3 regions of the Streptomyces sp. NPDC005866 genome follow, and region 3 is predicted to be linked to each of the others. Evidence: riboswitches for the same ligand, from Rfam matches in the RefSeq annotation. Region 3 holds a riboswitch; each other region holds the start of a gene.

Region 1 (10,311 bases), on a different contig from region 3:
CTAGAGGGGCGCTGCAGTGGCGTTCTTCAAGGGGCGGGCGGGATCGGACAGGGCCTCGGCGTCCATTCGGGTGTTCGCCTCGATCAGGCGGCGGCCCTGGGCCAGATCACGCGGGCGGCCCACGGCCAGGAGAGCTACCAGGCGGTCCTCGCGGAGCCAGCACACCGTCCACGCGGGGCCGGACGGGTCACCGCGCCAGACCAGGCGGTCGGCCACGGGATGGTGGCCGGCGTACTGCACGAAACGGCCGAACTGCTCCGACCAGAAATACGGCACCGGGTCGTAGACCGCGCCGGACTCGCCGAGGATGTTGGCGGCCACCGTACGCGGGCCCTGCAGGGCGTTGTCCCAGTGGTGGACCAGGAGGCGCTCGCCGTAGCGGCCGGACGGGAAGGAGGCGCAGTCGCCGACCGCGTAGACGTCCGGGACGCCGGTACACAGCCGGTCGTCGGCGACCACTTCCCGGTGCGCGCCCAGTTCGATGCCGGAGCCGGCCAGCCAGGCGGTGGCGGGGCGGGCGCCGATCCCGACCACGACGGCGCCCGCGGGCACCCGCGAGCCGTCGTCGAGCACCACCGCGCCGGGTTCGACATGCGCCACGCGCGCGTGCGTGCGCAGTTCGGCGCCGCTGTCGGCGTACCAGGCGGTCATCGGCGCGGCCACCTCGGCGGGGAGCGCTCCCGCGAGCGGACGGTCGGCGGCCTCCACGACGGTCACCGCGCAGCCGGCCTCCCGGGCCGCGGTGGCGAACTCGGCGCCGATCCAGCCCGCGCCGACCACCACGACGTCGTGCTGCCGCGCGAGCACGGGCCGCAGTCGCTCGGCGTCGTCCAGGGTGCGCAGCAGATGGACGCCGGGCACGCCCTCGGTGCCGGGCAGCGTGATCGGCTCGGCACCGGTGGCGAGCACCAGGACGTCGTACGGCACCGGTCCGGCCTCGGTGTCCAGCTCACGGTCGGCGGGGCGCACGCCGAGGGCCTCACGGCCGAGCGTCAGTTCGATACCGAGCGCCTCGAAGTCGACCTCGAAGGCGGAGCCCTCAGCCTTGCCGAGCAGCACCGCCTTGGACAGCGGCGGCCGGTCGTACGGCTGATGCGGCTCGGCGCCGATCAGTGTGACGGTGCCGGCGAACCCCTGCTCGCGCAGGGCCACGGCGGTCTGCACCCCGGCCATGCCCGCGCCCACGACGACCACGCGTCGCGCCTGTGACGTGCCCCGTCGCTGCGTCTGCTCGCTCACCTGATCACCATAGTCAGGAACGATAGACAACTGACAAGGAGTCAGTCAGGGGGCGTGCTGAGTGACCTGTTCCACAACGCTCGTCCCGGCGCCGGGCTGCGACTCCCACTCCCAGGTCTCCTCCAGCCGTACCCGTCCGTCCGGCAACTCGACCACCGTCGACACACAGTGTCCGGACGAGGTGGTCCCGTCCCGCCTCAGCTGGACGTAGCGGAAGTCGAGCCGGTCCCCCGTCCGGGTGCCGACCAGATGTCCGCGCACGACGTCGCCGCCCGCGTAGTCGGCCCAGATCTCGCCGTCCTGCTCGTGGTAGGCGAACCGGGTGCCGATACCCACCTGACCTGGGGCCTGGTCCGCGACGGGGGCGAGTGTCAGACCGTCGAGCGAACTGGCCACGGAAGGAGGCTCCCTTACTGCGGAAAGCGGCACGGACTAGGGTGGCCAACGTACAAGCACTCGCGGGAGTCCGGACGCACCGGGCTGAGAGGGAGGCTGGCGGCCTCCGACCGTACGAACCTGATCCGGGTCATGCCGGCGAAGGGAGGGGCTGGACGCCCATGTCCACACGTATGTCCGACGTCCTCGTCATCGGGGGCGGAATCATCGGCCTGGTCACGGCCTGGCGGTCCGCGCAGCGCGGGCTCGCCACCGCCGTGGTGGACCCCGAGCCCGGCGGCGGGGCCGCGCAGGTCGCGGCGGGGATGCTGGCCGCGGTCACCGAACTGCACTACGGCGAGCAGACCCTGCTGGGGCTCAATCTGGCCTCCGCCCGCCGCTATCCCGACTTCGCCGCCGAGCTCACCGAGCTGACCGGCCATGACCTCGGCTACCGGCGCTGCGGCACGCTCGCGGTCGCGCTGGACGCCGACGACCGCGCAAACCTGCGTGAGCTGCACGCCCTCCAGCAGCAGTCGGGGCTGGACTCCGAGTGGCTGTCCGGGCGGGAGTGCCGGCGCCTGGAGCCGATGCTCGCGCCGGGCGTGCGCGGCGGGCTGCGGGTCGACGGCGACCACCAGATCGACCCGCGCCGGCTGGCGGCCGCGCTGGTGGCGGCGTGCGAGCGGGCCGGGGTGGTCTTCCACCGCGACTGGGCCGAGCGCCTGGAGGTGGTACGGGAGGGGGCGGCCGGTGCCGTCACGCGCGCGGGAGACCTGCTGGGCGCGGACCGGGTCGTGCTCGCCGCCGGCAGTCTGAGCGGGCGGCTGGCGGGCGTGCCCGAGGACGTGCTGCCACCGGTGCGGCCCGTGAAGGGGCAGGTGCTCCGGCTGACCGTGCCCGCGCGGTACGCGCCGTTCCTCAGCCGGACCGTAAGGGCCGTCGTGCGCGGCGGCCATCTCTACCTGGTGCCCCGGGAGAACGGCGAGCTGGTCGTCGGGGCGACGAGCGAGGAGCTGGGCTGGGACACGACGGTCACGGCGGGGGGTGTCTACGAGCTGCTGCGCGACGCGCACGAGTTGGTGCCCGGCATCACCGAGCTGCCGCTGACCGAGACCCGGGCCGGGCTGCGCCCCGGATCCCCCGACAACGCGCCGCTGCTCGGGCCGACCCGCCTCGACGGGCTGCTGCTGGCCACCGGGCACCACCGCAACGGGGTGCTGCTCACGCCGGTCACGGGAGACGTGATGGCGGAGCTGCTGGTCGGCGGTGAGCTGCCGGAGGAGGCCCGTCCGTTCTCGCCGAAGCGTTTCGGCCCCGTCCCTGGCGTACTCGTGGAGCAGACCGCATGAACATCTCCGTCAACGGGGAGCGCCGGGAGATCGAGCCGGGCATCGCTCTCGACACGCTCGTGAAGTCCCTCACGGCCGCGCCGTCCGGGGTGGCCGCGGCGGTCAACGAGACCGTCGTACCGCGTACGGAGTGGCCGACGACCGGGCTCGCCGAGGGTGACCGCGTGGAAGTCCTGACCGCCGTGCAGGGAGGCTGAGCCATGGCCGACGATCCGTTTGTCCTCGGGGGTACGACGTTCTCGTCCCGGCTGATCATGGGGACGGGGGGTGCGCCCAGCCTGGAGGTGCTGGAGCGGGCGCTCGTCGCGTCCGGGACCGAGCTGACGACCGTCGCGATGCGGCGGGTGGATCCGGGGGTACGGGGCTCCGTGCTGTCGGTCCTGGAGCGGCTGGGGATCCGGGTGCTGCCGAACACGGCGGGGTGCTTCACCGCCGGCGAGGCCGTGCTGACGGCCCGGCTGGCCCGGGAGGCGCTGGGAACCTCACTGATCAAGCTGGAGGTCATCGCCGACGAGCGGACGCTGCTGCCGGATCCGATCGAGCTGCTGGACGCGGCGGAGACGCTGGTAGACGACGGGTTCACGGTGCTGCCGTACACAAACGACGATCCTGTACTGGCCCGGAAGCTGGAGGACGTCGGGTGCGCCGCGGTGATGCCGCTGGGGTCGCCGATCGGGTCGGGGCTCGGGATCCGCAACCCGCACAACTTCCGGCTGATCGTCGAGCACGCGCGTGTGCCGGTGATCCTGGACGCGGGGGCCGGTACGGCGTCGGATGTGGCGCTGGCGATGGAGCTGGGGTGTGCGGGGGTGATGCTGGCGTCGGCGGTCACCCGGGCGCAGGATCCTGAGCGGATGGCGTTCGCCATGCGGGCCGGGGTGGAGGCGGGGAGGCTGGCCCGGCTGGCGGGGCGGATCCCGTTCCGGCACTTCGCGGAGGCGTCGTCCCCCACGGAGGGCCTGGCCGCCCTGGACCCCGAGCGCCCAGCGTTCTGAACGCCGGCCCATTCCCGCCCACTCTCCCACCCCAGGTGTGGGGGTGTGCGGGGGTGAGCGGTGCGTCACAGGTGCGCTGCAGTCGGGCGGGGAAAGCCGTCTCACCTGTGGGGCTGCAGTCGGGCTCGTACACTCGCTGGGTGGACACGACCCTTCAGGACCCTCTCGTCGGGCAGGTGCTCGACGGCCGATATCGCGTCGACGCGCGGATCGCCGTCGGCGGGATGGCCACGGTCTACCGGGCCGTGGACGTCCGGCTGGACCGGGTGCTCGCCCTGAAAGTGATGCATCCGGCACTCGCAGCCGACGGGGCGTTCGTCGACAGGTTCATCCGGGAGGCCAAGTCGGTCGCCCGGCTGGCCCACCCGAACGTCGTCCAGGTCTTCGATCAGGGGGCCGACAGGTCGTATGTGTATCTCGCGATGGAGTACGTCGCCGGGTGCACCCTCCGTGACGTGCTGCGCGAGCGCGGCGCGCTGCAGCCGCGGGCCGCGCTGGACATCCTGGAGCCCGTCCTGGCCGCGCTGGGCGCCGCGCACCGCGCCGGGTTCGTGCACCGGGACATGAAGCCCGAGAACGTGTTGATAGGGGACGACGGGCGGGTCAAGGTCGCCGACTTCGGGCTCGTGCGGTCCGTGGACAGCGTCACCGACACCACGGGCGCCGTGCTCGGAACCGTGTCGTACCTCGCGCCCGAGCAGGTCGAGAGCGGGGCCGCCGATCCGCGCGTCGACGTGTACGCGTGCGGTGTCGTGCTGTACGAGATGCTGACCGGGGAGAAGCCGCACAGCGGGGATTCGCCCGCGGTGATTCTCTACAAGCATCTCCACGAGGACGTGCCGCCCCCGTCCGCCACCGTGCCCGGCCTGGCCTGCGAGCTGGACGAGCTGGTCGCCCTCGGCACCGCCCGTGATCCCGAGGTCCGGCCGCACGACGCCGTCGCGCTGCTGGCCCGGGTGCGGGAGACGCGGGAGGCGCTCGGTGACGAGCAGCTGGACGCCGTACCGCCGCAGGCGCTCTCGGAGGCGCATGACATAGCCGAGGACCGGACGAGTGTCATTGCGCGGTCGCTGACCGTGCCCCGGCCGCTGCCCGTCAACGAGGCGGACGACCGGGTCCTGCACACCAGCCGGTTCGAGGCGCCGCCGGTGCCGGACCGGCGGCATGGGGGCCGCCGCCGGTCCCGGCGCGGGCTGGTGACGCTCGTCGTGGGCGTCCTGGTCCTCTTCGGCGCCGGGGCCGGGATCTGGTACATCAACTCCGGGCAGTTCACCAAGGTCCCGCCGCTGCTGTCGAAGACCGAAGCGCAGGCCACCGCGCGGCTGAAGGAGGCCGGGCTGGACATCAAGAGGGTCGAGCACGCCTACAGCGACACGGTGAAGCGGGGCACGGTGATCAGCACCGACCCGGCGGCCGGCAAGCGCATCCGCAGCAACGACTCGGTGACGCTCACCATCTCGGACGGTCCCGAGACGGTGAACGTGCCGGATGTGCAGGGGCGGACCCAGGCGCAGGCCAAGGCGCAGCTGAGGGCCGACGGGCTGGAACCGGGCATGGTGACTCGGGAGTTCAGCGACAGCGTGCCCAAGGGGTCGGTCATCTCCACTGATCCCGGGGCCGGGACCAGGCGGCACGCGGGGTCGGCGATCGCGCTCGTCGTCAGCAGGGGATCCCCCATCGACGTCCCGGACGTCACCGGCGACGACCTGGACAACGCCCGGCAGCAGCTTCTGGAAGCCGGGCTGAAGGTGACCGTGTCGGCCAGCGAGGTCAACTCCGAGTACGACCAGGGGCAGGTCGCCCGGCAGACCCCGGTGGGCGACGCACAGGCCGCCGAGGGCGACATGGTCACGCTGACCCTGTCGAAGGGCCCGGAGATGGTCGAGGTGCCGAGCGTGGTCGGGGCCACGGTCGACGACGCGACCAAACTGCTTGAGCAGTCCGGCTTCCAGGTCAAGGAGGACCGCGGGCTGATCGGGCTGTTCGGCGACACCGTGAAGAAACAGTCGGTGGACGCCGGAGAGCAGGCGCCGAAGGGGTCGACGATCACGATCACCGTCCGGTGACCGGGGGTCGGTCCGCGGCGTGACACCCTTGACGGGTGAAGAGTCACCCGTCCCGTCCCTCCTGCACCCCGCAGTCGTCCCGTCCCTCCGGCCCCCCGTGGTCCGGTTCCTCCCGCAATCCCATCGGCGGTCATGTCCCCGTGGCCGGCGGCCTGCACTCCGTGGGGCTGTCGTACGCCCGTGCGCTGAAGGCCGAGACCGTGCAGGTCTTCGTCGCCAACCCGCGCGGCTGGGCCACCCCGGCCGGCAGCCCGAAGCAGGACGAGGCGTTCCGCGCGGCCTGCACGGAGGGGTCGATCCCGGCGTATGTGCACGCCCCCTACCTGATCAACTTCGGTTCGGACACCGAGGCGACCGTGGAGAGGTCGGTGGAGTCGCTGCGGCACTCGCTGCGGCGCGGCCGGGACATCGGGGCGCTCGGGGTGGTGGTGCACACCGGGAGCGCCACCGGCGGGCGGGCCAGGGACGTGGCCCTGAAGCAGGTACGGCAGCATCTGCTGCCGCTGCTGGACGAGCTGACCCAGGACGACGACCCGTTCCTGCTCCTGGAGTCCACCGCCGGGCAGGGCGCCTCGCTCTGCTCGCGGACCTGGGACTTCGGGCCGTACTTCGAGGCGCTGGACGCGCATCCGAAGCTGGGCGTGTGCCTGGACACCTGCCATGTCTTCGCCGCCGGGCACGACCTGACCGGGCCGAGCGGGATGCACCGGACGCTGGACCTGCTGGTGGAGACCGTCGGCGCGGGGCGGCTGAAGCTCATCCACGCCAACGACTCCAAGGACGTCGTCGGCGCGCACAAGGACCGGCACGAGAACATCGGCGCCGGGCACATCGGCGAGGATCCGTTCCGTGCGCTGATGACCCACCCGGCGACCGCGGGCGTACCGCTGATCATCGAGACGCCCGGCGGCAAGGAGGGGCACGCGGCGGACGTCGAGCGCCTCAAGCGGCTCCGCGACGGCTGACGGCACCCGGGTCAGCCGACCGCCAGCGGCACCGCCGCCAGCAGCAGGCCCGCCCCGAGCAGCGCCATCGAGCGGCGCAGCAGGTACCACCACTAGCCGGCTGGAGGCTCAGAGTTCCGGACCGTCCCCCGGCCCCTCCTGGTAGGAGTAGCGCTGTTCCTTCCAGGGGTCGCCGAGGTTGTGGTAGCCGCGTTCCTCCCAGAAGCCCCGGCGGTCGGCGGTCATGTACTCGATGCCGCGGACCCACTTGGGGCCCTTCCAGGCGTACAGATGCGGGACGACCAGACGGACGGGGAAACCGTGCTCGGCGGTGAGGAGTTCGCCGTCCTTGTGGGTGGCGAAGATCGTGCGCTCGGCGGCGAAGTCCGTGAGGCGCAGGTTGGAGCTGAAGCCGTACTCCGCCCAGACCATCACATGGGTGACGTCGGGGGCGGGCGGAGCGAGTTCCAGTACGGTCCACGCCGGGATCCCGCCCCACTCGGCGCCCAGCATGCTGAACTTCGTCACGCAGTGCAGATCGGCGACGACGGTGGTGTACGGCAGGGCCGTGAACTGCTCGTGGTTCCAGGTGTGCGCGCCCGCGTCGGCGGTGGCGCCGAAGACCCTGAACTCCCAGCGTTCCGGCCGGAACCTGGGCACCGGGCCATAGTGGGTGACCGGCCAGCCGCGCTGCAGTCGCTGTCCCGGCGGAAGCTCGGCCCCTGCCGCTTCTCGAGACGCGCGCTCCACCGGATGACCCATGCCTTCCATCCTGACAGACCGCAAGCGGTGCATCTGACCAGGCAGACTTCTCAAGGGTCAACAAACCGGGTAACTGACGCCAAGCATGCCCTTACCTACTAAGTACGCACTTACTGGACGATCTTCTATGCCGGTGCAATCATGCGCCGCAAACATCCCAGTCCCGTACGGAACCCGACGGAACGCATGCGGAAGGAGCCTCTGCGATGCAGGGCGACCCCGAGGTCATCGAATTCCTCAACGAGCAGCTCACCGGTGAGCTCACCGCGATCAACCAGTACTTCCTGCACGCGAAGATGCAGGAGAACCTCGGCTGGTACAAGCTCGCGAAGTACACCCGGCACGAGTCGTTCGACGAGATGAAGCACGCCGAGGTGCTCACCGACCGGATCCTGTTCCTGGAGGGGCTGCCCAACTACCAGCGGCTGTTCCATGTGCGGGTGGGGCAGACCGTCAAGGAGATGTTCGAGGCGGACAGGCAGATCGAGGTGGAGGCGATCGACCGCCTCAGGCGCGGGATCAAGGTGATGCGCGAGAAGGGCGACATCACGTCCGCGAACATCTTCGAGGAGATCCTCGAGGACGAGGAGCACCACATCGACTACCTCGACACCCAGCTGGATCTGGTGGAGAAGCTCGGTGAGGCGCTCTACATCTCGCAGATCATCGAGCAGCCCGAGAGCAGCTGAGACTAGGCCGCCTCGTCGAGCCCGCCGAGCCCGTCGATCTCGGAGAGCACCGGGCGGCCCTGGTCGGCCGGCTCACGGCGGGGGCAGGCGCCCCGGCCGAGGATCGCCTGGATCCGGCGGACGCACGAACCACAGTCCGTCCCCGCCTTGCAGGCGGACGCTACCTGGCGAGGGGTGCACGCCCCGTCCTCCGCGTGTTGCTTGACCTGCGCTTCGGTCACCCCGAAACAGCTGCAGACGTACACGCGGATTCACCTCCCGCCGGGATCGACCAGTGGCGCCGTCCCGAATAATCGGTGAGGCTTACCTAACCTTACCCACGCCTCGCAGGCAACAAAAGTGGAGGGGGCGTGGATCGTATGTGATCCACGCCCCACTTCACGTCGCTGTAACAGCCGAACCCGTCACTGGTCCCTGTACATCTCCGCGACCAGGAACGCCAGGTCGAGGGACTGGCTGCGGTTCAGGCGCGGGTCGCAGGCCGTCTCGTAGCGCTGGTGCAGGTCGTCGACGAAGATCTCGTCGCCGCCGCCCACGCACTCGGTGACATCGTCACCGGTGAGCTCGACATGGATGCCGCCCGGGTGGGTGCCGAGCGTCTTGTGGACCTCGAAGAAGCCCTTGACCTCGTCGAGCACGTCGTCGAAGCGGCGGGTCTTGTGACCCGAGGCAGCCTCGAAGGTGTTGCCGTGCATCGGGTCGGTCACCCAGGCCACGGTGGCACCCGAGGCGGTGACCTTCTCGACCAGCTCGGGAAGCTTGTCGCGGACCTTGTCCGCGCCCATCCGGACGACGAAGGTCAGCCGGCCCGGCTCGCGGTCCGGGTCGAGGCGGTCGATGTACCTGAGCGCGTCCTCGGCCGTGGTCGTCGGGCCGAGCTTGAGGCCGATCGGGTTGCGGATCTTCGAGGCGAACTCGATGTGCGCCCCGTCCAGCTGCCGGGTGCGCTCACCGATCCAAACCATGTGCGCCGAGACGTCGTACAGCTTGCCGGTGCGCGAGTCGACCCGGGTCAGGGCGGACTCGTAGTCCAGCAGCAGCGCCTCGTGCGAGGAGAAGAACTCGACCGTCTTGAACTCCTCGGGCTCCGCGCCGCAGGCCCGCATGAAGTTCAGCGCGTTGTCGATCTCGCGGGCGAGCTGCTCGTAGCGCTGGCCCGACGGGGAGGACTTCACGAAGTCCTGGTTCCAGGCGTGCACCTGGCGCAGGTCCGCGTAACCGCCGGTGGTGAAGGCACGCACCAGGTTCAGCGTGGAAGCGGACGCGTTGTACATCCGCTTCAGCCGCTCGGGGTCCGGGACACGGGAGGCCTCGTCGAACGCGAAGCCGTTGACGGAGTCGCCCCGGTAGGTCGGCAGCGTCACCCCGTCACGGGTCTCGGTCGGCTTGGAACGCGGCTTGCTGTACTGGCCGGCGATCCGGCCCACCTTCACCACGGGCACCGACGCCGCGTACGTCAGCACGGCGCCCATCTGGAGGAGGGTCTTGAGCTTGTTGCGGATGTGGTCGGCCGACACCGCGTCGAAGGCCTCGGCGCAGTCACCGCCCTGGAGAAGGAACGCCTCTCCCTTGGCGACGGCCGCCATCCGGACGCGCAGCTGGTCGCACTCGCCCGCGAAGACGAGCGGCGGATACGACTCGAGGTCCGCGATCGCTGCGCGCAGAGCCTCGGGGTCGGGGTACTCGGGCTGCTGCGCCGCGGGCAGGTCTCGCCAGGTGTTGCCAGCGCTCGGGCTGGTCTTAGCGTTCACGGTCACCCCCCAAACATTACGGGGTCGTGTCGCCTGTTTTTTCCCTGGCTCGACTGGTGAGACGGAGTGCTTGTCCTGTGGACAGAGGGTGGGGTGCGGTAGGGTTTCCGCATGTTCGCGCTTTCGAACCAGAACTGG
Region 2 (10,311 bases), on a different contig from region 3:
CGTACACACATCTGTCCACCACCGCCTACCTGCGCTGGTGCGAACGCGTCGGCCAGGATCCGGTCTACGAGGCCTACCCGGCGCACGACCCCTGCGCGGGCGCCGTCGCCGCCGACCGGCTGCTGGCCCGCCCGGACCGCCCCGACGCCGTCTACGGCCTCTTCGACCCCAACGGCACCGACCTGCTCGCCGCCGCCCGCCGCTACGGGCTGCGCGTCCCCGACGACCTGCTGCTGGTGTGCTGCAGCGAGTCGACCGTGTACGCCAACACCGAGCCGCCCGTCACCACGCTCTCCCTGAAGCCGCGCCGCATCGGCACGGCGGTGGTGCAACTGCTCATCGACGCGATCGAGGGAGTGGAGTCGGACCAGCCGGTCGAGCAGGTGATACCGACCGAACTGATCGTGCGTACCTCCTCCCAGCGACGCCCGCAGCGCACCACGGTCAGCCCGCCGCGGGCACCGGAGGAGGAGTAGCACGGCCGACCGTACGCGCGCACGGCCGGCCGTACACACACGGAAGCGGTCGACGCGCCTGCCGGGCGTCGTCGCAAGACGGCCGGCAGGTGATGAACGGCGGGTGGTCGAACCCCGGCCCAACCGGGGCGAAAGCCACGCTGAACTGGAGTCCTGCCCCGATTCACCACCCCTGGGTCATCACACGGCGCGACGGGCATTCCTATGATGGGCCCACGACACCGCGGGCCGCTGCGACCAGGCAGTCCGAAGCGGTGCAGATGCGGCGCGATGGTGGAGGGGTCTGATGACTCAGGGGGCCGGTCAGGGACCCGAGGCGGAGCGGACAGCGACGTTGCGCGACTTCCGGGTGCCCGCGTACGTCAACGAGACCGGTCCGTACGTGCAGAGCACCCACCCCGGCGACGTCGCCCCGCCACTCGACGAGCCGTACCCCGACGCACCTCCCGAGGGGTACACGCCCACCCAGCGTGACCTGCCCGTCATCAACCGCGGCGACACGCTCCAGATGCCCGTCGACCCGGCCGTCGCCCCGGCCGCCCAGCTCGCGGCCGGTCCCGGCCCGCTGTACGTCGTCGGGGACGTGCACGGATACTTCGACGACCTGATGGCCGCGCTGCGGGAGCAGGGCCTGGTCGACGCGGACGGGCACTGGTGTGCGGGCACCGCCCGGCTGTGGTTCCTCGGCGACTTCACCGACCGAGGCCCGGACGGCATCGGCGTCATCGACCTGGTGATGCGGCTGTCCGCCGAAGCAGCCGCGGCCGGCGGCTACTGCAAGGCCCTCATGGGCAACCACGAGCTGCTGCTGCTCGGCGCCAAGCGGTTCGGCGACACCCCCGTCAACTCCGGCGCGGGCACCGCCACCTTCCAGGCGGCCTGGCTGCTCAACGGCGGGCAGAAGAGCGACATGGACCGGCTCCAGGACCACCACCTCCAGTGGATGGCCCGCCTGGACGCGGTCGAGGAGGTCGACGGCTATCTGCTGGTCCACTCCGACACCACCGCCTACCTCGACTACGGCGACTCGATCGAGGCGGTCAACGACACGGTCCGCGAGACCATCACCCGCAACGACGCGGACGAGGTCTGGGATCTGTTCCGTAAGTTCACCAAGCGGTTCTCCTTCCGCGACGAGGGAGGTGCAGACGCCGTCCGTTCCCTTCTCGATACGTACGGCGGCACCCGCATCGTTCACGGGCACAGCCCGATTCCCTATCTGCTGGGGGAAGTCGGCTCCGAGGACGGCGAAGAGAGCACCGGCCCCGTTGTGGAGGGGCCGCACGTCTACGCGGACGGGCTCGCCATCGCCATGGACGGCGGAGTGACCATGGCCGGAAAGCTGCTGGTTAGGCAACTTCCGCTGGAGGTCTGAGCGTTCGGCACGCGCTTCTGTCCCCCGATGTCACACGCGGGCCATCCCCAATTTCCGGCAACCCCCTGTCACCGCGTGCCTTAACGGCTCTACCATCGGTTTATCCGTAGCAGGCTCCCCTCCGTTTCTGCCCGACGGCTCGCCGGCGTGCGAGCCCCAAGCCCTACGGAGCATCGGGGGATGCACATGAACAGCGTTCCGCAGCACCTGCACAGCGAGGACCGCCAGGAATACGAGCGGATCCTCGATGAGGCGCTGCGCTCCGCCCCTTCCCGTCCCGAACTGGCCGGTACAGGCCGGCGTTTGAACACCGAACAGCTGCGCACCATGGCGCTCAACGCCTCCGCACTGATAACGGCGGCCGCGGCGACCGAGTACCAGCACTATGTGAAGGTCCGCGAGGAACTGCGCAATCCGGCGCGGTCCACCCCGGCCACCGTCCAGGAATCCGGCTCCGCGGAGTCGGCCACGGGCGGTGCGACGGGGCTCGCCACCACCCTCGGCGAGGCCGCCGAGACCACGGGCGCCGGAGGTTTCGCCCTCGCCCTGGTCCTGGCACCCGTGCTCGCCGGCACCGCCGCCGCGATCTTCCTGCTCGTCGGCTACGTCCTGAAAATGCTGGATCCGGCCCCGGCGTTCGCCCAGACCATGCTCACCGCCGGCTGGGTGTTCGGCGTCCTGACCGCGGCCGCCATCATCATGGCCGGCGCGGGACTGCTGCTCACCGCTCTGCGCAACAGTCCCTCGCTGGAGGCCGGAGCCTACGGCGAACCCGGTGGGGAGGTGGCCAAGGCCAGGGATGCCTGGCGGGGCGCCCTGCTGGAACGCGGCATCCTGCCCTTCCTGCGGGAAGCGCTGGCCACCGAACCCGGCACGGCCGGACTGCGCCGTACGACCCCGTCGGGCCCGGGCAACCGGATGCCGCGCCTCGGTTACGACCGCCCTGGTTTCAGCACCGACGACGGCACCGCACCCGCCCCCCGGCCGAGTTTCACCAGCCCGGACTACAGCAGCCCGGACTTCGGAGGCCCGGAACACCAGCCGGAATAACCCGGCTTGCGCCCCCGGCCGGGGGCGCAAGCCGGACACCCACGCCAGCAGCTCGGCGGCTCCGTCGTTTTGGCATGCGGCAACTTGAACACGCACGTCAGCCGCACCGTGCGTGAGCCGATCGCCGCCCGGTTACGGCTGACCGTTTACCAACTGCCGCCGCACGCTCCCGACTTCAACGCCGTACCCGGTGCACGCGACTCCGGGAGTCACCGGCACGTCCGCCGGCGGCACGGGGTGATCGCTGCGCGCGGCCGTCTACTGGTAGCAGCCGCCAACGCACAGCACGGTGACCGTGCCGCTCTTGCCGGCCACCGCGGAGGTGGTTTGGTGAGTGGTGACCGCGGGGGTCTTGCTGGTCTCCCAGGGCATGGGGGCGGCCATGGCCTGGGGCGCGACGGCGGTGAAGGCTGCGGCGGCCACGAACACGGCGGCAACCGCACGCTTGCTCAGGCGCATCTGAACTCCTTGATGGACCAGTGAGGTTCGGCTGTCGGGCACGCCTCGGACCAACCCGCCAACGCCGACTGTCAGTCTCAATGTAGATGCGGCGACGTTGATCACGTGGGCGCATTGTGTGTCGACTGCCGTGACCTCAGTCGTCAGAGATCTGGCCGCGTACCTTGAACCTCAGGTGCAGCACCCTGTCGCCCTGGAGACCACGTGCGGTTCCTCCAGCAGTTGCTGCTCGTCGATGCCGCCGACGTAGCGTCTGCCCGACCCGAAAACCACAGGAAATGGTAGGACGCCCTCGGGGTACCACGCCTCGGGCGGGGAAACGATCGATGGCAGCCCCGCTCACCGCCGCCCCCGCACTGCGACCGGGGCAGACGGTGACGTCAGGTCTCCGGCTGCCCTAACCGGAGCACCGCGCGCGGACGGCTTACGGCCGGAAGCCGTCGATCGCCAGTTCCAGCAGGCGGTCGGCCTGGGCGGCGCCATCGGGGCCTTCGGGGGTACGCCACAGGCAGCTCATGAGCATGATGACGTCGCCGGGGTCGAGGCCAGGGCGCACCTCGCCGGCGCGTTCGCATGCGCCGAGGAGCCGGCCGACGGCGGCAGTGACGGAAACGGACGTCGTGCTGACGACCTCTTGTGCGGCGGCGGTGTTCAGCGCGTCGCCGAGGCCGTGCTTGAGGCGTACGTAGGCAGCGAGGCTGGTGAACCACTGCCGTAGCGCGTCCAGCGGGGCGTGGCCGGCCAGGACGTCCGGCACCGAGTCGACGAGGCGGTCCACATCGTGTCGGTAGACCTCCAGGATCAGCGCCTCACGGGTGGGGAAGTGCCGGTACAGCGTGCCGGGGCCGACGCCCGCGCGCTTGGCGATCGAGTTGAGCGAGGCGTTGGCGGACTCGGCGAGCACGTCGTGGGCGACCTGGAGGATCGCCTCCCGGTTCTTCAGGGCATCGGAGCGCTGCGGCGCGGCGTCGGGCATGGGTCCTCCTGGCGTGCGTGCGGTCGTCCGATTGCGAACCGGAGAGCTCTCCGCTAATGTCACAAAGGTCAAACGGAGAGCTCTCCGCTTGTTCTCGTTCCCATTGTAGGAGTCCCTTCGTGCGTTACATCAAGCTCGGCAGCACCGGCCTCGACGTCTCTCCTGTCGCCATCGGCGCCATGACCTACGGCGAGCCCGGCCGCGGCCACCCCGTCTGGTCTCTGGACGAGGAGACCAGCCGGCCCCTGATCAAGCACGCCCTCGAATCGGGCATCAACTTCTTCGACACCGCCAACCTCTACTCCTACGGCTCGAGCGAGGAGATCCTCGGCCGCGCCCTGAAGGACTTCGCGAACCGCGAGGACGTAGTCATCACCACCAAGATCCGCCACGTCATGCGCCCTGGCAGCCCCAACGGCGGCGGCCTGTCCCGCAAGGCGATCATGAGCGAGATCGATCACAGCCTGCGCCGCCTGGGCACCGACCACGTCGACATCCTCATGATCCACCGCCTCGACAACGACACGCCGCTGGAGGAGACCCTTCAAGCCCTGCACGACGTGGTGACGTCCGGCAAGGCCCGCTACATCGGCGCGTCCTCCATGCACGCCTGGCAGTTCGCCAAGGTTCTCCACCTCCAGGAGCGCCACGGCTGGGCCCGGTTCGTCACCCTGCAGGACCACTACAACCTGCTCGCCCGCGAGGAGGAGCGTGAAATGCTCCCGCTCTGCGCCGACGAGGGCATCGCCACCATGATCTGGAGCCCTCTCGCCCGCGGCCGCCTCGCCCGCCCCTTCGACCAGGCGAACGCCGGCGAGCGCTCCGCGACCGACGGCGCCTACGCCGACACGCTCTACACCAACACCGAAAGCGACCGGCAGATCATCGACGAGATCGGCGCCGTCGCCGAGGCCCGCGGCGTCACCCGCGCCCAGGTCGCCCTGGCCTGGCTGCGCCGCAACCCCGTCGTCGCGGCCCCCATCGTCGGCGCCCGCACGACGCAGCAGATCGACGACGCCGTCGCCTCGCTCGACCTCGACATCACCGACGAGGAGGCCCGCCGCCTGGAGGCGCCCTACACCCCCCGCCACGACTTCCAGGGCATCTCCGACGCACGCGAACTCGATCGCATCAAGGCCGCCATCCCCGGCTACGCCAACGTCTGATGCCGCAGCGGCCGCGCCGAGGTTTCCTTCACCCCGGCGCGGAGCCTGCCAGGAAAGAGCGACCAGATGGCGCCCGGCGCACCGAACCCACGAGTCCACTACGCGCGGGTCGTTCCGTGCGGCAACGACTATTCCGCCAGCGGCAGATACACCCGGTTGCCCGAGGCCGCGAACTCCTTCGACTTCTGGAGCATCCCCTCCGCGACCTCCTCGGGTGACGCCCCCTCGGCCGCAGCACCACCGAACCGCTCTGTGATGCTTTGGCTGATCTTCATCGAGCAGAACTTCGGCCCGCACATCGAGCAGAAGTGGGCCGTCTTCGCCGGCCCCGCCGGAAGCGTCTCGTCGTGGAACTCGCGGGCCGTGTCCGGGTCCAGGGCGAGGTTGAACTGGTCCTCCCACCGGAACTCGAAGCGGGCGTCGGACAGCGCGTCGTCCCACTCCTGCGCGCCCGGGTGGCCCTTGGCGAGGTCGGCCGCGTGGGCGGCGATCTTGTAGGTGATCACGCCGGTCTTCACGTCGTCCCGGTTGGGCAGGCCCAAGTGCTCCTTGGGGGTGACGTAGCAGAGCATTGCCGTGCCCCACCAGGCGATCATCGCGGCGCCGATACCGGAGGTGATGTGGTCGTACGCCGGTGCGACGTCCGTGGTCAGCGGGCCGAGCGTATAGAACGGAGCTTCATCGCAGATCTCCTGCTGAAGGTCGATGTTCTCCTTGATCTTGTGCATCGGGACGTGGCCCGGGCCTTCGATCATGGTCTGTACGTCGAAACGCTTGGCGATCCGGTTGAGTTCCCCTAGCGTGCGCAGTTCCGCGAACTGCGCCTCGTCGTTGGCGTCCGCGATGGAGCCGGGGCGCAGGCCGTCGCCCAGCGAGTACGTGACGTCGTAGGCGGCGAGGATCTCGCAGAGTTCCTCGAAGTTCTCGTACAGGAACGATTCCTTGTGGTGTGCGAGGCACCAGGCCGCCATGATCGAGCCGCCGCGCGAGACGATGCCGGTCTTGCGGTTGGCGGTGAGCGGCACATACGGCAGGCGCACGCCCGCGTGGACGGTCATGTAGTCCACGCCCTGTTCGGCCTGTTCGAGGACCGTGTCCTTGTAGATCTCCCAGGTCAGCTCCTCTGCCCTGCCGTCGACCTTCTCCAGGGCCTGGTAGAGCGGCACTGTGCCGATGGGGACGGGGGAGTTGCGCAGCACCCACTCGCGGGTGGTGTGGATGTTGCGTCCGGTGGACAGATCCATGACCGTGTCGGCGCCCCAGCGGGTCGCCCAGGTCATCTTCTCCACCTCCTCCTCGATGGATGAGGTCACCGCGGAGTTGCCGATGTTGGCGTTGACCTTCACCAGGAACCGCTTGCCGATGATCATCGGCTCGATCTCCGGGTGGTTGACGTTGGCCGGCAGCACGGCCCGTCCCGCCGCGATCTCCTCACGGACGACCTCGGGGGAGACGTTCTCGCGGATGGCCACGTACTCCATCTCCGGGGTGACCTCACCCCGGCGGGCATACGCCAGTTGAGTGACCGTCTCGCCGTCCCGGCTGCGGCGCGGCTGGCGTGGGCGGCCCGGGAAGACGGCGTCCAGGTTGCGCAGCCCGCCACGCGGCGCCGTGTGCTTGATCCCGTCGTCCTCGGGACGGACGGGCCGGCCCGCGTACTCGGCGGTGTCACCACGGGCGATGATCCAGTTCTCCCGCAGCGGCGGCAGGCCCCTGCGGACATCGGTCTCGACGAGCGGATCGGTGTACGGACCGGAGGTGTCGTAGAGCGACACCGACTGCCCGTTGGTGAGATGCACCTGACGGACCGGCACCCGGAGGTCGGGGCGCGAGCCCTCGACATACCCCTTGTGCCAGCCGATGGACTTCCCGGCCTCCTGGGGCGATTCGCCCGCAACGGGCTGTTCGTCCTGGCCGAAGGCAGGCGTGCGTGCGTCCTCGTTGGTCATGAGACCTACTCCCTACGCCGGCATTACCCGGTAACAGGTTCGGCGGTCGACGCAGCGGATTCCGTCGGGCGGCGTTTCATGTGAAACATCACTCGTTCCACGTGAAACATCGCGAATACGGAGGTCAGCGCCCTCTCAGCCCGGTGCTCCGAGCTCCCGCGTGTGCAAAGGTGCCTCCACGCTAGCGTCAATTCGGGCGCGGTGAACAGAGGGCCCCTGCCGTTCTTGCGATGATCGGGCGGTGACCACGACACAGCAGCACCCTTATCCGCCCCCTGAGCCGAGGCGCGGCAACGGCGCCACACAGGGCGGCGGAACCGGCCACGGGGGCCACGGTGCCGGTGACGGACACGACCACGGGCAGGGCGGCCGTCAGTACGACCACGGAAACGGCCTCAGCCATGACGACGGCCATGCCCACGGTCACCCGCCCGGTCAGGGGCCCGGCCAGGGCGGCTCCGGAGCAGGCGACGGGCACGGTCACTCGCACAGCCACAGCCACGGACCCGCCGCGCCCGTCTCCAAGCACCTGCGCAAGGTCATCGCGGCGATCCTCATCCCCTTCACCGCCGCGGTCGTGGCCGGCCTGGTGGTGCTGTGGCCCGGCGGTGCCCCGCCCCACGAGCGCACCGGCGTCGGCTTCGACCGCCAGACACAGGCGGCCACGGTCACCAAGGTCGTCTCAGTCAGCTGCAAGTCGGTCAACGCCTCCGGGGACAGCGCGACCGGTGACACCTCCACCGCCGAGGGCAGCTCCGCCCAGCAGGAGGAGAACGGCACCTGCAAGAAGGCGACGATCCGCGTCGACACCGGCAAGGACAAGGGCCGTACGTTCAACGAGATCGTGCAGCCCGACCAGTCACGCCAGTTGCACGAGGGCGAGAAGGTCGTGGTCGCGTACGAGCCCTCGGCGCCCAGGGACCTGCAGTACTCGGTCACCGATGTGAACCGGAAGTTCCCGATGGCGCTGCTGGCCGGGATCTTCGCACTCGCCGTCGTGGTGGTGGGCCGCCTGCGCGGTGTCATGGCGCTGGTCGCGCTGGCCGTCAGCTTCCTGGTGCTGACCCTGTTCATCCTCCCGGCGATCCTGCAGGGCTCCAACCCGCTGCTGGTGGCGGTGATCGGAGCGAGCGCCATCATGCTGATCGCCCTGTACATGTGCCACGGGCTCTCCGCGCGGACATCGGTGGCGGTCCTCGGCACGCTGGTCTCGCTGTGCCTGATCGGCGTCCTCGGCTCGGAGTTCATCAACTGGGCCGCGCTCACCGGCAACACCGACGACAACACCGGCCTGATCCACGGTCTGTACCCGTCGATCGACATGAGCGGTCTGCTGCTGGCCGGCGTCATCATCGGTTCGCTGGGTGTCCTGGACGACGTGACGGTGACCCAGACCTCGGCCGTCTGGGAACTGCACGAGGCCAACCCGACGATGGGCTGGCGCGGGCTGTACCGGGCCGGCATCCGTATCGGCCGCGACCACATCGCCTCCGTCGTCAACACCCTCGTCCTGGCCTACGCGGGCGCCGCGCTACCGCTGCTGCTGCTCTTCTCCATCGCACAGAGCAGCGTGGCGACGGTCGCCAACAGTGAGCTGGTGGCGGAGGAGATCGTGCGCACACTGGTCGGCTCGATCGGCCTGGTCGCCTCGGTGCCGGTCACCACACTGCTCGCGGCCCTGGTGGTCTCGGCCGACCGGCAGCGCAAGGAGGCGGTCGCGCCCGCGGAGGCCCCGGCGCGGGGCGGGCGAGGGCGACGCCGGAAGCGGTGAGGGGGCACTGGGCGGCGCACGAGGACGGCCGGGTGAGGAGAAGCGTTTCGGCACCCGTCCGGGGACGCTCAAGGCATCCGCTCGTGGCGTCGCCACAGGGACGCGCAGAAGCGTTCCTGCGCGTGCTCACGTGGTGCGGTGGATCGGTTCGCGCCCCGGTGCCGTAACGCTTAGCCTGCACTCTGTTCCTCGGCCAGGATGCGGTCCAGGGCCTCGTCGAGATGGGCGTCGAAGTCGGCGAGCGCGCCTTCCTGGCCGAGCGGCACCAGCTTGTCCGTACGGTCGAGAAAGGCCACCAGCGGTGGCGCCGAGGACCGGAACACCGCGTGGTCGCCGCCGACCTGAAGCCGGATCAGCACCTCGCCCAGCACCTCGGCGTCCGCGGGCGCGATGTGCACATCGCCCTCCCCGCACGGCCGGCCCACCCCGTCGATCAGCAGCTCACGGCCGAAAGCCCACGTCACCGGCGCGTCCCCGGGCAGATGGAAGGTGAGCCGCACGGCATACGGATCACAGGTCTCGTAGCGCAACTCCACGGGGATGCGGAAGGAGAGCTCCTCCGAGACGAGGAAGCTCATCATGACATCTGCTTGTACGGACTCGCGCATCGACTACCCCGTCATATGACACCGACTGGCCGGGATTTTACCCCTTTGATGGTGGTCAAATCTTGCTGAACGTGCACGGGAGATCACAAGGAGTGAGTTTTCAGATACTGATAGAGATCGCCAGTGCTCCCAGATGCCGTCCTACCTCGGCCTGAAGCCGTCGCGCGGCGGGCAGCAGCCTGTCGGCCTGGTTGAGGGGGAGGGAGATGGCCATCGTGGCGGCCGTGGTGCCGACGGTGATGGGGATCGCCGCGCACACCGTCCCCAGCGCATACTCCTGGCGCTCCACCACCGGTTCCATGCGTCGCGTCCGCTCCACCCGCCGCAATAGCGCATGGCCGTCTCGGACCGTGTACGGGGTGAGGGCCCGCACGGGGTAGCGGTCGAGATGGTCGCGGCGGGTGCTCTCGTCCAGTTGGGAGAGCAGACACTGGCCGATGGCATGCGCGTGCCCGGTCTCGCGGAAGTCGGCCCACTCCTC
Region 3 (10,311 bases):
TCCCTGCCCGTCCCGGCGGCCCTGACCCTCCTGACCGTGCTCCCGGTGCTCGCGTCCACAGCGGTGGCGGTAACCCTGCGCCCGCGGGACCTGCCCCACCCGACGGGCCGGGCGCGTGTGTACGGCCGCTTCGGGGCTTACGGCCGAACGACGAAGCGGGAGACCTTCGGAACGTACGGCCGCTTCGGCGCCCGCCTCTTCGCACACCCACCCCAGCCCACGCCGCTCCCCGCGGACGGCCGTGCCGCCGAGGTGGCACAGGCAGCGGCCGCCGGGGACATCCCCTCCGGGGGAGGCACGCCGCAAGGGCCGGCGAGCGAGACCCCCCTCCCCGCCCCGGCGGACGCTTCCGGGCTGATCGGGGTCGCGAAATCCCCCACCGGCCTCCCGTGGGGCATCGCCGTCCTCGCGGCGGGCCTGGCCGTCGAGTCGTACGCCGGCACCACCGGAGCCACCCCCCGGACCACCCTCCCCGGCGGCCTGGCCGTAGGCCCCGTCGGCGTCCTCGCCGGCTGGTGCCTCACCGCCCTCGGCCTGGTCCTCGCCGGCCCCGGCCTCACCCACCTCTGCGGCCGCCTCCTCCAGACCGTCCGCCCCGGCGCCCTCCGCCTGCTGGCCGGCCGCGTCCTGATGGCGGAGGCCACCCGTATCGGCCGCCCCCTCGGCGTCGTCTGCGCGGTGGCGTCGGCGGCCTTCGCGACCATCACGCTCTATGACGACAGCGACATCCTCGCCTTCGGCCCGCTCACCACCCTCGGCGGTGTCGTGGTCGCCGGCTGCACGGTGGCCACTCTCCTGATCGCGGCCGTGGAGGCTCGCCAGTCCCGTGCCGAAACCACCGAGGCCCTGCTCCGCCTGGGCGCCCCGGCCACAATTCTGCGCAGCGCCGCGGCCCTGCGCACCGGCGCCCTGCTGGCCCTCTTCGTCCCCCTCACCCTGCTGGTCGCCGACCTCGCCGCGCTGCCACTCGCACCCTGAGAGGCCGTACGGAGATCACGGCAGAAAAGTCCCGGTCCACCGATGACTTTCGCGCCACCCCCCGGTCTGTCCCCCCGAACAGCTCGACACCCGAGGGAGAGACCCCCATGTACCAGCAGATGATCTTCGTGAACCTGGCCACCAACGACGTCGCCGCGTCGCGGAAGTTCTTCACGGAGCTCGGCTACTCGATCAACCCGCAGTTCAGCACCGACGACTGCTCCTGTGTCGTGATCAGCGACACGATCATCGCGATGCTCCTCAGCAAGCAGCGCTACGCCGACTTCACGAAGAAGGAGATCGCCGACTCGACGAAGACCAGCGAGGTGCTGATCTGTCTGAGCGCGGAGAGCCGCGAGAAGGTCGACGAGCTGGTGGAGAAGGCGGTCGCGGCCGGCGGCACCGCCGCCCCCGAGGTCCAGGACCAGGGCTTCATGTACGGCCGTTCCTTCGACGACCTCGACGGCCACACCTGGGAGATCACGTGGATGAACCCGGCGGCGGTCCAGGGCTGACCCGCCCGGCCCAGCCGGTCCCTTCCCCACCCATCCCTACGAACAGCTGTGCCAGCATGGGCGGGTGCATCCGACACCCGCCCAGCCGCACCCCGGCCAGCCGAACGCCGGCCGGCCGAACCGTGCCGCCCGCGACCGTGAGATCGAGTCCCTCGCCGAGTTCGACGAGGTCGTCGCCGAGCACGGCACCCTCGCCCAGTACCGCGTCCAGGCCGTCGACCTGACGGGCCGTACGGACGCCCTGCTCACCACCGACACCACGGGCGCCGTCTTCCTCGGCTGCCCGATGTCGGCCGAGGCCGCCGCCCGCGTCCGCGCCTCGGGCGCCCTGGTCTTCCCGCCCGTCCCGAACCTCCCCTTCGACCCCTACCGCGCCTTCGTCTATACGCCCGACGAGTTGTTCGACTCGCTCGGAGAGGGATACGAGGCGACCCCGGACGCCCGTTCGTACGCCTGGTTCCAGCGGACCAAGTCGGACGGCGACATATTCGCCTCGATGCTCCGCTCGGTCCACGACGACGCGGTCTCCGACGCGCTCGACGAACTCCTCGTCGGCGCCCGGGTGGTGGGCGTCATGGGCGGGCACGCGATGGCGCGCGGCACGGAGGCGTACGCCGGTGCCGCCCGGCTCGGCCGGGAGATCGCCCGCGACGGCTTCACGGTGGCGACCGGCGGCGGCCCGGGCGCGATGGAGGCGGCGAACCTGGGCGCGTACGCGGCACCCTTCGGCGACCGGATGCTGGAGGAAGCCCTTCGGCTCCTCGCCAAGGCGCCCTCGTTCCGGCCGTCGGTCACCGACTGGGCACGGGCCGCCTTCGAGGTCCGCGAGCGCTGGCCGGACGGCGGGCCCTCGGTCGGCATCCCCACCTGGTTCTACGGCCATGAGCCGCCGAACGCCTTCGCCGCGCACATCGCCAAGTACTTCGCGAACGCCACCCGCGAGGACGGCCTGCTGGCCCGCTCCAACGCCGGTGTGGTCTTCCTGCCGGGCGCCGCCGGGACCGTACAGGAGATCTTCGACAACGCGACGCCCAACTACTACGAGTCGCGGGGCGAGCCGACCCCGATGGTGCTCGTGGACGAGACGCACTGGAGCGAGAAGCTGCCGGCCTGGCAGCTGTTGACCTCGCTTGCCCGGGAGCGGTCCATGGCGTCCCGTATCGCCCTCGTTGACCGGATCGAGCAGGCTTCCGAGGCGCTGAAACGTCTCGGCAATTAATAAGAAGGCAAAGTCAACGGTCGTGGGCCGCATATGCATTGACACTACTTACGGAGCGCTTATAGACCTATGAGCCTCCTGGGGTTGCTGATGTCTCATCTCTCATTGCGTCAACTCCCCACAAACCCCCCCGCAGTTATGCACTCAGTAAGGACAAACGTGTCCATATCCCGCCGCAGTGCACGTCGTTCCGTGCGCATCCTGGGAGTTGCCGCCGCGTCGGCCGCGCTGGCGCTTGGCGCCTCCGGCACCGCCCTCGCGTGCAACATCAACGATTTCTCCGCCGAAGCCACCTGCGACGGCACCAACGGCGTCATCAATGTCAAGGACATCGACGCCTCCGGTACTTCGGCCACCATCACCGTCTTCCTCGAGAACCACGGTGCTGACGAGAAGCAGGTCGGCGAGGCCCAGACCGTCAAGGGCTCCAAGGAGGGCACGCCGGTCACCTTCTCCGAGCACTGGAAGCCGGACGCGGTGTACCGCGTCCACGTCAAGGTCGACAGCGGCAGCATCCACATCGACAGGGACATCACGCCCAACCTGACGACCCCGTCCACCGCCTGCCAGGCCGAGGAGAGCTCCAGCCCGTCGCCGTCGGCCACGCCGTCGCCGTCGGAGTCCGAGTCCACCCCGGCCGAGTCCGACTCCCCGACCCCGTCGGCCTCGGAGAGCAGCAGCACCGCCCCGGCGGGCACGTCGAGCAACGCCCCGTCCCCGGCGGTCGGTGATTCGAACCTCGCCGAGACCGGTGCCAACTCCAACACCGGTGTGATCGCCGGCATCGCGGCCGCGCTGGTCGTGGTCGGTGGCGGCGCCGTCTGGCTCGGTATGCGCCGTCGTGGGGCGCACAACAGCGGCAGCTGAACGCGCTTCCCCAAGTAACACCCAGTAACGCCAGCAATATCCAGTAACACCAGTACACCGTCGAGGCCCGTCCCCGTATCCCCGGGGGACGGGCCTCGTCCGTACCGGCGGAGACGTCGGTCCGGCAGGATCAGTCCAGTACGACGGTCTCCGCCGCGTCGAACTCGACGCCCACCGCGTCTCCGGCCTCCGGCGCCTCCCGCAGCGCACAGGCCGCCTCCAGCCGCGGGCCGTCCTGAGGCTGGAGGTGGACGGTGACATGGGTGCCCTGGAAGGTACGGGCGGTCACCGTGCAGGGCAGCCCCACGTCGGCCGCCACGAGCCGTACTCCCGCGGGCCGTACCAGCACAGTGCGCGGCCCCTGGGGCACGTTCCCGGGAACCGGCAGCTTCCCCCACGGCGTCACCGCGACCGATCCCTCGACGGTCGCCGGGACCACGTTGCCGAAGCCGAGGAAGCGCGCCACGAACTCGTCGGCCGGCCGCTGCCAGACATCGAGGGGCGTACCCGACTGGGCGATCCGCCCGTCCCGCATCACCACCACCCGGTCGGCCAGCGCGAAGGCCTCGCCCTGGTCGTGGGTCACCGCGAGCACGGTCGTACCCAACCGCCCGAACAACTCCCGTAGTTCGACCACCAGCCGCTCCCGCAGCGAGCGGTCCAGCTGTCCGAGCGGTTCGTCCAGCATCAGCAGCCGGGGCCGGGGCGCCAGCGCCCGCGCGAGCGCCACCCGCTGCTGCTCACCACCGGAGAGCCCGGCCACCGCCCGCCGAGCGGCCCCCGGCAGCCCGACCAGGTCCAGCAACTCACCGACCCTTTCGCCCTGTTGACCCTTGCCGACGCCACGCATCCGGAGCCCGAAGGCCACGTTCCCGCCCACGTCCCGCTGCGGGAACAGCTGATGGTCCTGGAACATCAGCCCGACCCCCCGCTGATGGGCCGGCACCCGCGCCTGGTCCCGTCCGTCGAGCAACACCCGCCCCGAGTCGAGCGGTTGCAGCCCCGCCACCACCCGCAGCAGCGTCGACTTGCCGCTACCGCTGGGCCCGAGCACGCACACCACCTCGTGCTCGGCGACCTGGAGGTCCACGGCGTCGAGCACGGGCCGCCCGCCGAACCGTACGGTGGCCTGCCCCAGTTCGAGAAGCGGCATCAGAACTCCCCCGTCCGGTCGGTCCGCAGCCGTTCCAGAACCAGCAGCGCCACCGCGCACACCACCATCAGAATCGTGGAAAGGGCCATCGCCTGGCCGTAGTTGAGATCACCGGGGCGGCTGAGCAGCCGGGCCACCGCCACCGGCAGGGTCGGATTGCCGGGCCGCGCGATGAACACGGTCGCCCCGAACTCCCCCAGCGAGACCGCGAAGGCGAAGCCCGCCGCGACCAGCAACGCCCGCCGCACCATCGGCAGATCGACCTCCCGCCACACCCGCCACGGCGAGGCCCCGAGCACGGCGGCCGCCTCCCGCAGCCGTTCGTCCACGGCACGCAGCACGGGCAGCATGGTCCGTACGACGAACGGCACCCCGACCAGCGCCTGCGCGAGCGGCACCAGGATCCAGGACTGCCGCAGATCCAGCGGCGGCCTGTCGAGCGCGATCAGGAACCCGAAGCCGACGGTCACCGCGGACACGCCGAGCGGCAGCATCAGCAGCGCGTCGAAGCCCCGTACCAGCCGCCCCGCGTCCCGCCGGGCCAGCGCGGCGGCGGCGAGCCCGCCGATCACCACGGCGATGGCCGTGGCGGCGACGGCGTACTGCAAGGAATTCACGACCGACTGGATCGGCGCGACCAGGAAGGTGCCCCCGTCGGCGTCGCCCAGCGCCCGGTAGTACCCGAACCCCCCGCCGAGGGACCGCCGTACCAGAACGGCCAGCGGCAGGACGAGGAGTACGGCGACGGTGGCGAGGACGCCGGCGAGGAGCGCCCACTGCCCGGCCCCGCGCGGCCGACGGGCGGTCGTCTCGGGGGCGACGAGACGCAGCGCGCTCTCCCGCCGCCGTATCGTCCACGCGTGCACGGCGAGGATCGAACCGACGGCGACGAACTGCACGATCGTGAGGACGGCGGCCGTGGAGAGGTCGAAGATCTCGGAGGTCTGCCGGTAGATCTCCACTTCGAGGGTGGAGAAGGTGGGCCCGCCGAGGATCTGCACCACCCCGAAGGAGGTGAAGGTGAACAGGAAGACCATCAGCGCGGCGGCGGCCACGGCGGGCGCCAGCGCGGGCAGGGTGACCTTCCGCCAGGCGCCCAGCGGGGAGGCACCCAGCATCCGCGCGGCCTCCTCCTGCCGCGGGTCCAGTTGGGACCACAGGCCGCCCACGGTCCGTACGACGACCGCGTAGTTGAAGAAGACATGGGCGAGCAGGATGGCCCAGACGGTGGTGTCCAGTCGTACGCCCCACAACGCGTCGAGCAGACCGCCGCGCCCGACGAGGGCTAGGAAGGCGGTCCCCACGACGACGGTCGGCAGCACGAACGGCACGGTGACAACGGCCCGAAGCACCTGCTTGCCCGGGAAGTCGAGGCGGGCGAAGGCATAGGCGGCGGGCAGCGCGACGAGGAGGGTGAGCGCGGTGGAGGCGAGCGCCTGCCAGGTGGTGAACCACAGCACGTGCCGGATGTCGGACTGGCCGGCGACGTCGGCGATCCGCCCGAACCGCCACACCCCGTCGACGTTCAGCCCGCGCGTGACGATCGCCGCGACCGGCCAGGCGAAGAAGACGGCGAAGAACGCGACGGGCACGAGCATCAGCCCGAGCCGCGCCGCCCTCCCGCGCCGGCCGGAGGCCGTCACTTCAGAACGAGTGACGTCCACGACTTGACCCACTGGTCACGGTTGGCGGCGATCTTGTCGGGCGCCATGGTCTCGGGGTTCTTGGCGGCGGGACCGTACTCGGTGAACTCGGCCGGCACGCCGGCCCCCTCCACCACCGGATAGACGAACATGTTCGACGGCATGTCCTCCTGGAACTCCTTGGAGACCAGGAAGTCGATGAGCGCCTTGCCGCCCTTGGTGTTCCCGGCGTTGCTCAGCAGCCCGGCGAACTCGATCTGCCGGAAGCAGGTGCCGGTCGCCACGCCGGTGGGCGCGGTGCTGGGCTTCGGGTCGGCGTAGATGACCTCGGCGGGCGGGGAGGAGGCGTACGACACGACGAGCGGCCGGTCGCCGCCCGCCTTCTTGCCGCCGGCCGAACCGGAGAACTCCTCGTTGTAGGCCTGCTCCCAGCCGTCGACGACCTTGACGCCGTTGTCCTTGAGCTTCTTCCAGTAGTCCTGCCAGCCGCTGTCCCCGTACCGGGCGGCGGAGCCGAGCAGGAAGCCGAGCCCCGGCGAGGAGGTGGACGCGTTCTCCGTGACGAGGAGGTTCTTGTACTGCGGCTTGACGAGGTCGGCGTAGGAAGTGGGGGGAGTCAGCTTGTGCTTGCCGAAGTAGGCCTTGTCGTAGTTGACGCAGATGTCGCCGTAGTCGATGGGCGTGACCCGGTGCTTGCCCGCGTCGAGTTGGTAGTCCTTGCCGACCTGGTCGAGGCCCTTGGCTTGGTACGGCTGGAAGAGACCGTTGTCGAGGGCGCGGGAGAGCAGGGTGTTGTCAACGCCGAAGAAGACGTCGCCCTGCGGGTTGTCCTTGGTCAGGATCGCCTTGTTGACGGCCTGCCCGGCGTCGCCGTCCTTGAGGACGTTCACCTTGTAGCCGGACTGCTTCTCGAAGTCCTGGAGCACGCTCTTGGAGACGGCCCATGAGTCGTGGCTGACCAGGGTGACGGTCTTGGAGGCCGCGGCGGAGCCGCCGTTCCCCGACCCGCACGCGGACAGCGTGACGAGGCCGAGCCCGACGGCCGCGGCCAAGAAGGTCTTGGTGTGCACTGGTGTTGTCCTCCTGGGATGGACCAGGAAGAGACGCGGCCCCGCCCGGTGGAACCACCCGGGCAGGGCGCAACAGCTTGAGTGATGACCGAACTTCCTACCCAGAATGACCTGGGCGAGGTTCAGAGGGTCTGCGGCCCGGTTGCCGCACTCTCAGCGCTGTGGCGCTCCCCTGTCGGAATATGAAGATGTCAGCGTATGCGGATGTGGGTGTATGACGATGTGGGTGTACGGCCCTCAGATTACCGCTCGGTGGCCGCGAGCTGACCACACGCCCCGTCGATCTCCTGCCCACGGGTGTCCCGAACGGTGACGGGCACACCGTGCGCGGCGATCGCCTCGACGAACGCCTTCTCGTCCTCGGGCCGCGAGGCGGTCCACTTCGAGCCCGGCGTCGGGTTCAGCGGGATGAGGTTGACGTGCACGGGCTTGCCCTTGAGCAGGCGGCCCAGCCGGTCACCGCGCCACGCCTGGTCGTTGATGTCCCGGATGAGGGCGTACTCGATGGACAGCCGGCGCCCGCTCTTCTCGACGTACTCGAACCCGGCGTCCAGCACCTCGCGCACCTTCCACCGGGTGTTGACCGGCACGAGGGTGTCACGCAGTTCGTCGTCGGGGGCGTGCAGGGAGATCGCGAGCCGGCACTTGAACCCTTCGTCGGCGAACCGGTGAATGGCGGGCACAAGCCCGACCGTCGACACGGTGATCCCGCGCTGCGAGAGTCCGAGCCCGTCCGGGGCGGGGTCGGTGAGGGCACGGATGGCGGTGACGACCCGCTTGTAGTTCGCGAGCGGCTCTCCCATCCCCATGAAGACGATGTTGGAGAGCCGGGCAGGACCGCCGGGCACGTCCCCGTCCCTGAGCGCCCGCATCCCGTCCACGATCTGGTGGACGATCTCCGCGGCGGACAGATTCCGGTCCAGGCCCGCCTGCCCGGTCGCGCAGAACGGGCAGTTCATCCCGCACCCCGCCTGTGAGCTGATGCACATGGTCACCCGGTCCGGGTAGCGCATCAGCACCGACTCGACGAGCGTGCCGTCGAACAGCCGCCACAGCGTCTTGCGGGTGGTGCCCTCGTCCGTCGACTGATGCCGTACGACGGTCATCAACTCGGGGAACAGCGCGTCCCGCAGCCGGTCCCGGGAGCCGGCCGGGATGTCCGTCCACTGCTCGGGGTCGTGCGCGTACCGCGCGAAATAGTGCTGCGAGAGCTGCTTGGCACGGAACGGCTTCTCACCGACCTCGGCCACGGCGTCCTTGCGCTCGGCGGGCGTGAGGTCAGCGAGATGCCGCGGCGGCTTCTTGGCTCCGCGCGGGGCGACGAAAGTGAGTTCTCCGGGTGCAGGCATAACCCTTCCAGTGTGGCAGATCAACTCCGGCGGCCCAGGCCAGAGCGGGGTGGGAGTGGTCACCCGTGGGCGGCCTCTGTCAGCTTTGGTCGGCATCGGACGGCCCAGGGACGGCCCGAGGGCGTGTGCTCTGCGATGGGATGATCTCTCCAGAGGGGTGCGAGTGGACAGGCTTGTACTGATGGAGTGGCTGGCCGAGCGCGGAGTCACAACCGTCTTCAAGGTCGACGGTGACCGCATGGTTGAGCGGAGGAGGCATGGATGGTCATCGTCAGCGGTGGGCCGCTTGGCGAGGACTCGTTCTTCCGTCCTGACCTGGCCACGGCAGACGCTTGCCTTGACTCGCTGCTCGCTCACCTGGAGGGCAAGGGTTGCTGTACTGCACGGCTGAGGATGGACTAGAAGGCGACGATTCCGACCGGTCCGTTGCCGACGCCGATGGGGCGCCCGATCACCCGGTTGTTTCTGGTGTTGATCACCGACACGGTGTCGTCGTCGACTTTGCTTGGTCCCCGCCTCAGGCCGGTGGGTTGAGGCTGGCGGCTCCCGGGCTTCCGGGTGTCGCGTCAGCGCCGTGATGGTTGCCGTTGACGTGAGCAACCTTCTTCAGGTACTTGACCGGGCTCAGCGTCGGCAGGCGTTGGATGACCACCATGGCTGCGTCGTCGCCCAGGCGCCCGCCGGCATGCGTGAGAACGTCGTCTCAGATGTGGTGCAGCAGTGCCTCGGGGCGAGCAACCATCACCGTTCCCGCTGACCACGACGCCCGGACCGATTGCCCGTTAGCGACCCACGCTCCTAGGTAGCCCAACTGGTGGGATGTAGCTGTGCCGATCAGCGGGCGACGCGCTCTTCCGTGCTTCCATCGCGTCAGGAGGCGTACCACATGGATGATGAGCGACAGCAGGACACCCGCCCCCGACTTGCCGCGTCCCGGCGCGGTGTGCTGGCCGCGGTAGCCCTTGCGCCGGCATTTACCGGTGTGCCAGCCCGGGCCCACGCCCTGTCCTTCGGACCTAAGGGCCGCGATCTGGTCGAACCGGTGATGACCAAGCTGGCGGACTGGGCGGACGTGGCTAAGACTCTTGGTCGCCCCGGTGACATGAGGCGGTTCTTATACCACACGGCCTTTCCGCGCCGAGACCTCACGGTCTTTTCCCAAGGCATCCTGATCAAGCCTGCCCTCGCCCTAGGCACGCACGTGTCCTTCGTCCGGTACGCAGACCACAGCGCGCTCATGATGGGGGACGTTGTGGTCACCGAGCGTGAACTGCAGCATTTCTGTGACGTCCTGCAGGGGCGGGGAATCATGCTGACCGCCATCCATAAGCACCTGCTAGCGCACAGTCCGGATGTCTGGTGGGTTCATCTGCATGCTCACGGCCACGATCAGGTCGCCGTTGCTCGCGGTCTGCGCGCGGCATTGGACTGCACTAGCACCCCGCCTGCCGAACCCATCACCCTCTCGCCGTCTGGCGACCTGGACACTGCCTCGATCGATGCCGCCATGGGCGTCA

Evidence for each region. Region 3 has a riboswitch for thiamine pyrophosphate ahead of ABZ396_RS36160 (thiamine ABC transporter substrate-binding protein). Riboswitches for the same ligand answer to the same signal wherever they lie in the genome.
Region 1: another riboswitch for thiamine pyrophosphate. It lies ahead of thiO (glycine oxidase ThiO); the one in region 3 lies ahead of ABZ396_RS36160 (thiamine ABC transporter substrate-binding protein).
Region 2: another riboswitch for thiamine pyrophosphate. It lies ahead of thiC (phosphomethylpyrimidine synthase ThiC); the one in region 3 lies ahead of ABZ396_RS36160 (thiamine ABC transporter substrate-binding protein).

What each region holds. Positions count from the first base shown of each region.
Region 1 covers NZ_JBEXWP010000005.1:3,131-13,441, reverse strand. The annotation lists gene ABZ396_RS09035 (FAD-dependent oxidoreductase) at 1-1,239, opposite strand; gene ABZ396_RS09030 (hypothetical protein) at 1,285-1,635, opposite strand; TPP riboswitch at 1,688-1,799, shown strand; gene thiO (glycine oxidase ThiO) at 1,797-2,966, shown strand; gene thiS (sulfur carrier protein ThiS) at 2,963-3,163, shown strand; gene ABZ396_RS09015 (thiazole synthase) at 3,167-3,961, shown strand; gene pknB (Stk1 family PASTA domain-containing Ser/Thr kinase) at 4,102-6,027, shown strand; gene ABZ396_RS09005 (deoxyribonuclease IV) at 6,150-6,992, shown strand; gene ABZ396_RS09000 (sulfite oxidase-like oxidoreductase) at 7,101-7,733, opposite strand; gene bfr (bacterioferritin) at 7,940-8,422, shown strand; gene ABZ396_RS08990 ((2Fe-2S)-binding protein) at 8,425-8,667, opposite strand; gene ABZ396_RS08985 (class II 3-deoxy-7-phosphoheptulonate synthase) at 8,827-10,179, opposite strand; gene ABZ396_RS08980 (trp operon leader peptide) at 10,285-10,311, shown strand, end outside.
Region 2 covers NZ_JBEXWP010000003.1:257,920-268,230, forward strand. The annotation lists gene ABZ396_RS05975 (LacI family DNA-binding transcriptional regulator) at 1-476, shown strand, start outside; gene ABZ396_RS05980 (metallophosphoesterase) at 763-1,851, shown strand; gene ABZ396_RS05985 (hypothetical protein) at 2,032-2,901, shown strand; gene ABZ396_RS05990 (hypothetical protein) at 3,160-3,360, opposite strand; gene ABZ396_RS05995 (TetR/AcrR family transcriptional regulator) at 3,785-4,336, opposite strand; gene ABZ396_RS06000 (aldo/keto reductase) at 4,456-5,502, shown strand; gene thiC (phosphomethylpyrimidine synthase ThiC) at 5,631-7,451, opposite strand; TPP riboswitch at 7,444-7,621, opposite strand; gene ABZ396_RS06010 (YibE/F family protein) at 7,693-9,222, shown strand; gene ABZ396_RS06015 (SsgA family sporulation/cell division regulator) at 9,393-9,830, opposite strand; gene ABZ396_RS06020 (helix-turn-helix domain-containing protein) at 9,931-10,311, opposite strand, start outside.
Region 3 covers NZ_JBEXWP010000034.1:50,841-61,151, reverse strand. The annotation lists gene ABZ396_RS36190 (hypothetical protein) at 1-978, shown strand, start outside; gene ABZ396_RS36185 (VOC family protein) at 1,086-1,493, shown strand; gene ABZ396_RS36180 (LOG family protein) at 1,636-2,712, shown strand; gene ABZ396_RS36175 (LAETG motif-containing sortase-dependent surface protein) at 2,872-3,579, shown strand; gene ABZ396_RS36170 (ABC transporter ATP-binding protein) at 3,710-4,732, opposite strand; gene ABZ396_RS36165 (iron ABC transporter permease) at 4,732-6,330, opposite strand; gene ABZ396_RS36160 (thiamine ABC transporter substrate-binding protein) at 6,372-7,445, opposite strand; TPP riboswitch at 7,522-7,629, opposite strand; gene rlmN (23S rRNA (adenine(2503)-C(2))-methyltransferase RlmN) at 7,688-8,794, opposite strand; gene ABZ396_RS36150 (hypothetical protein) at 9,312-9,449, opposite strand; gene ABZ396_RS36145 (DUF1259 domain-containing protein) at 9,681-10,311, shown strand, end outside.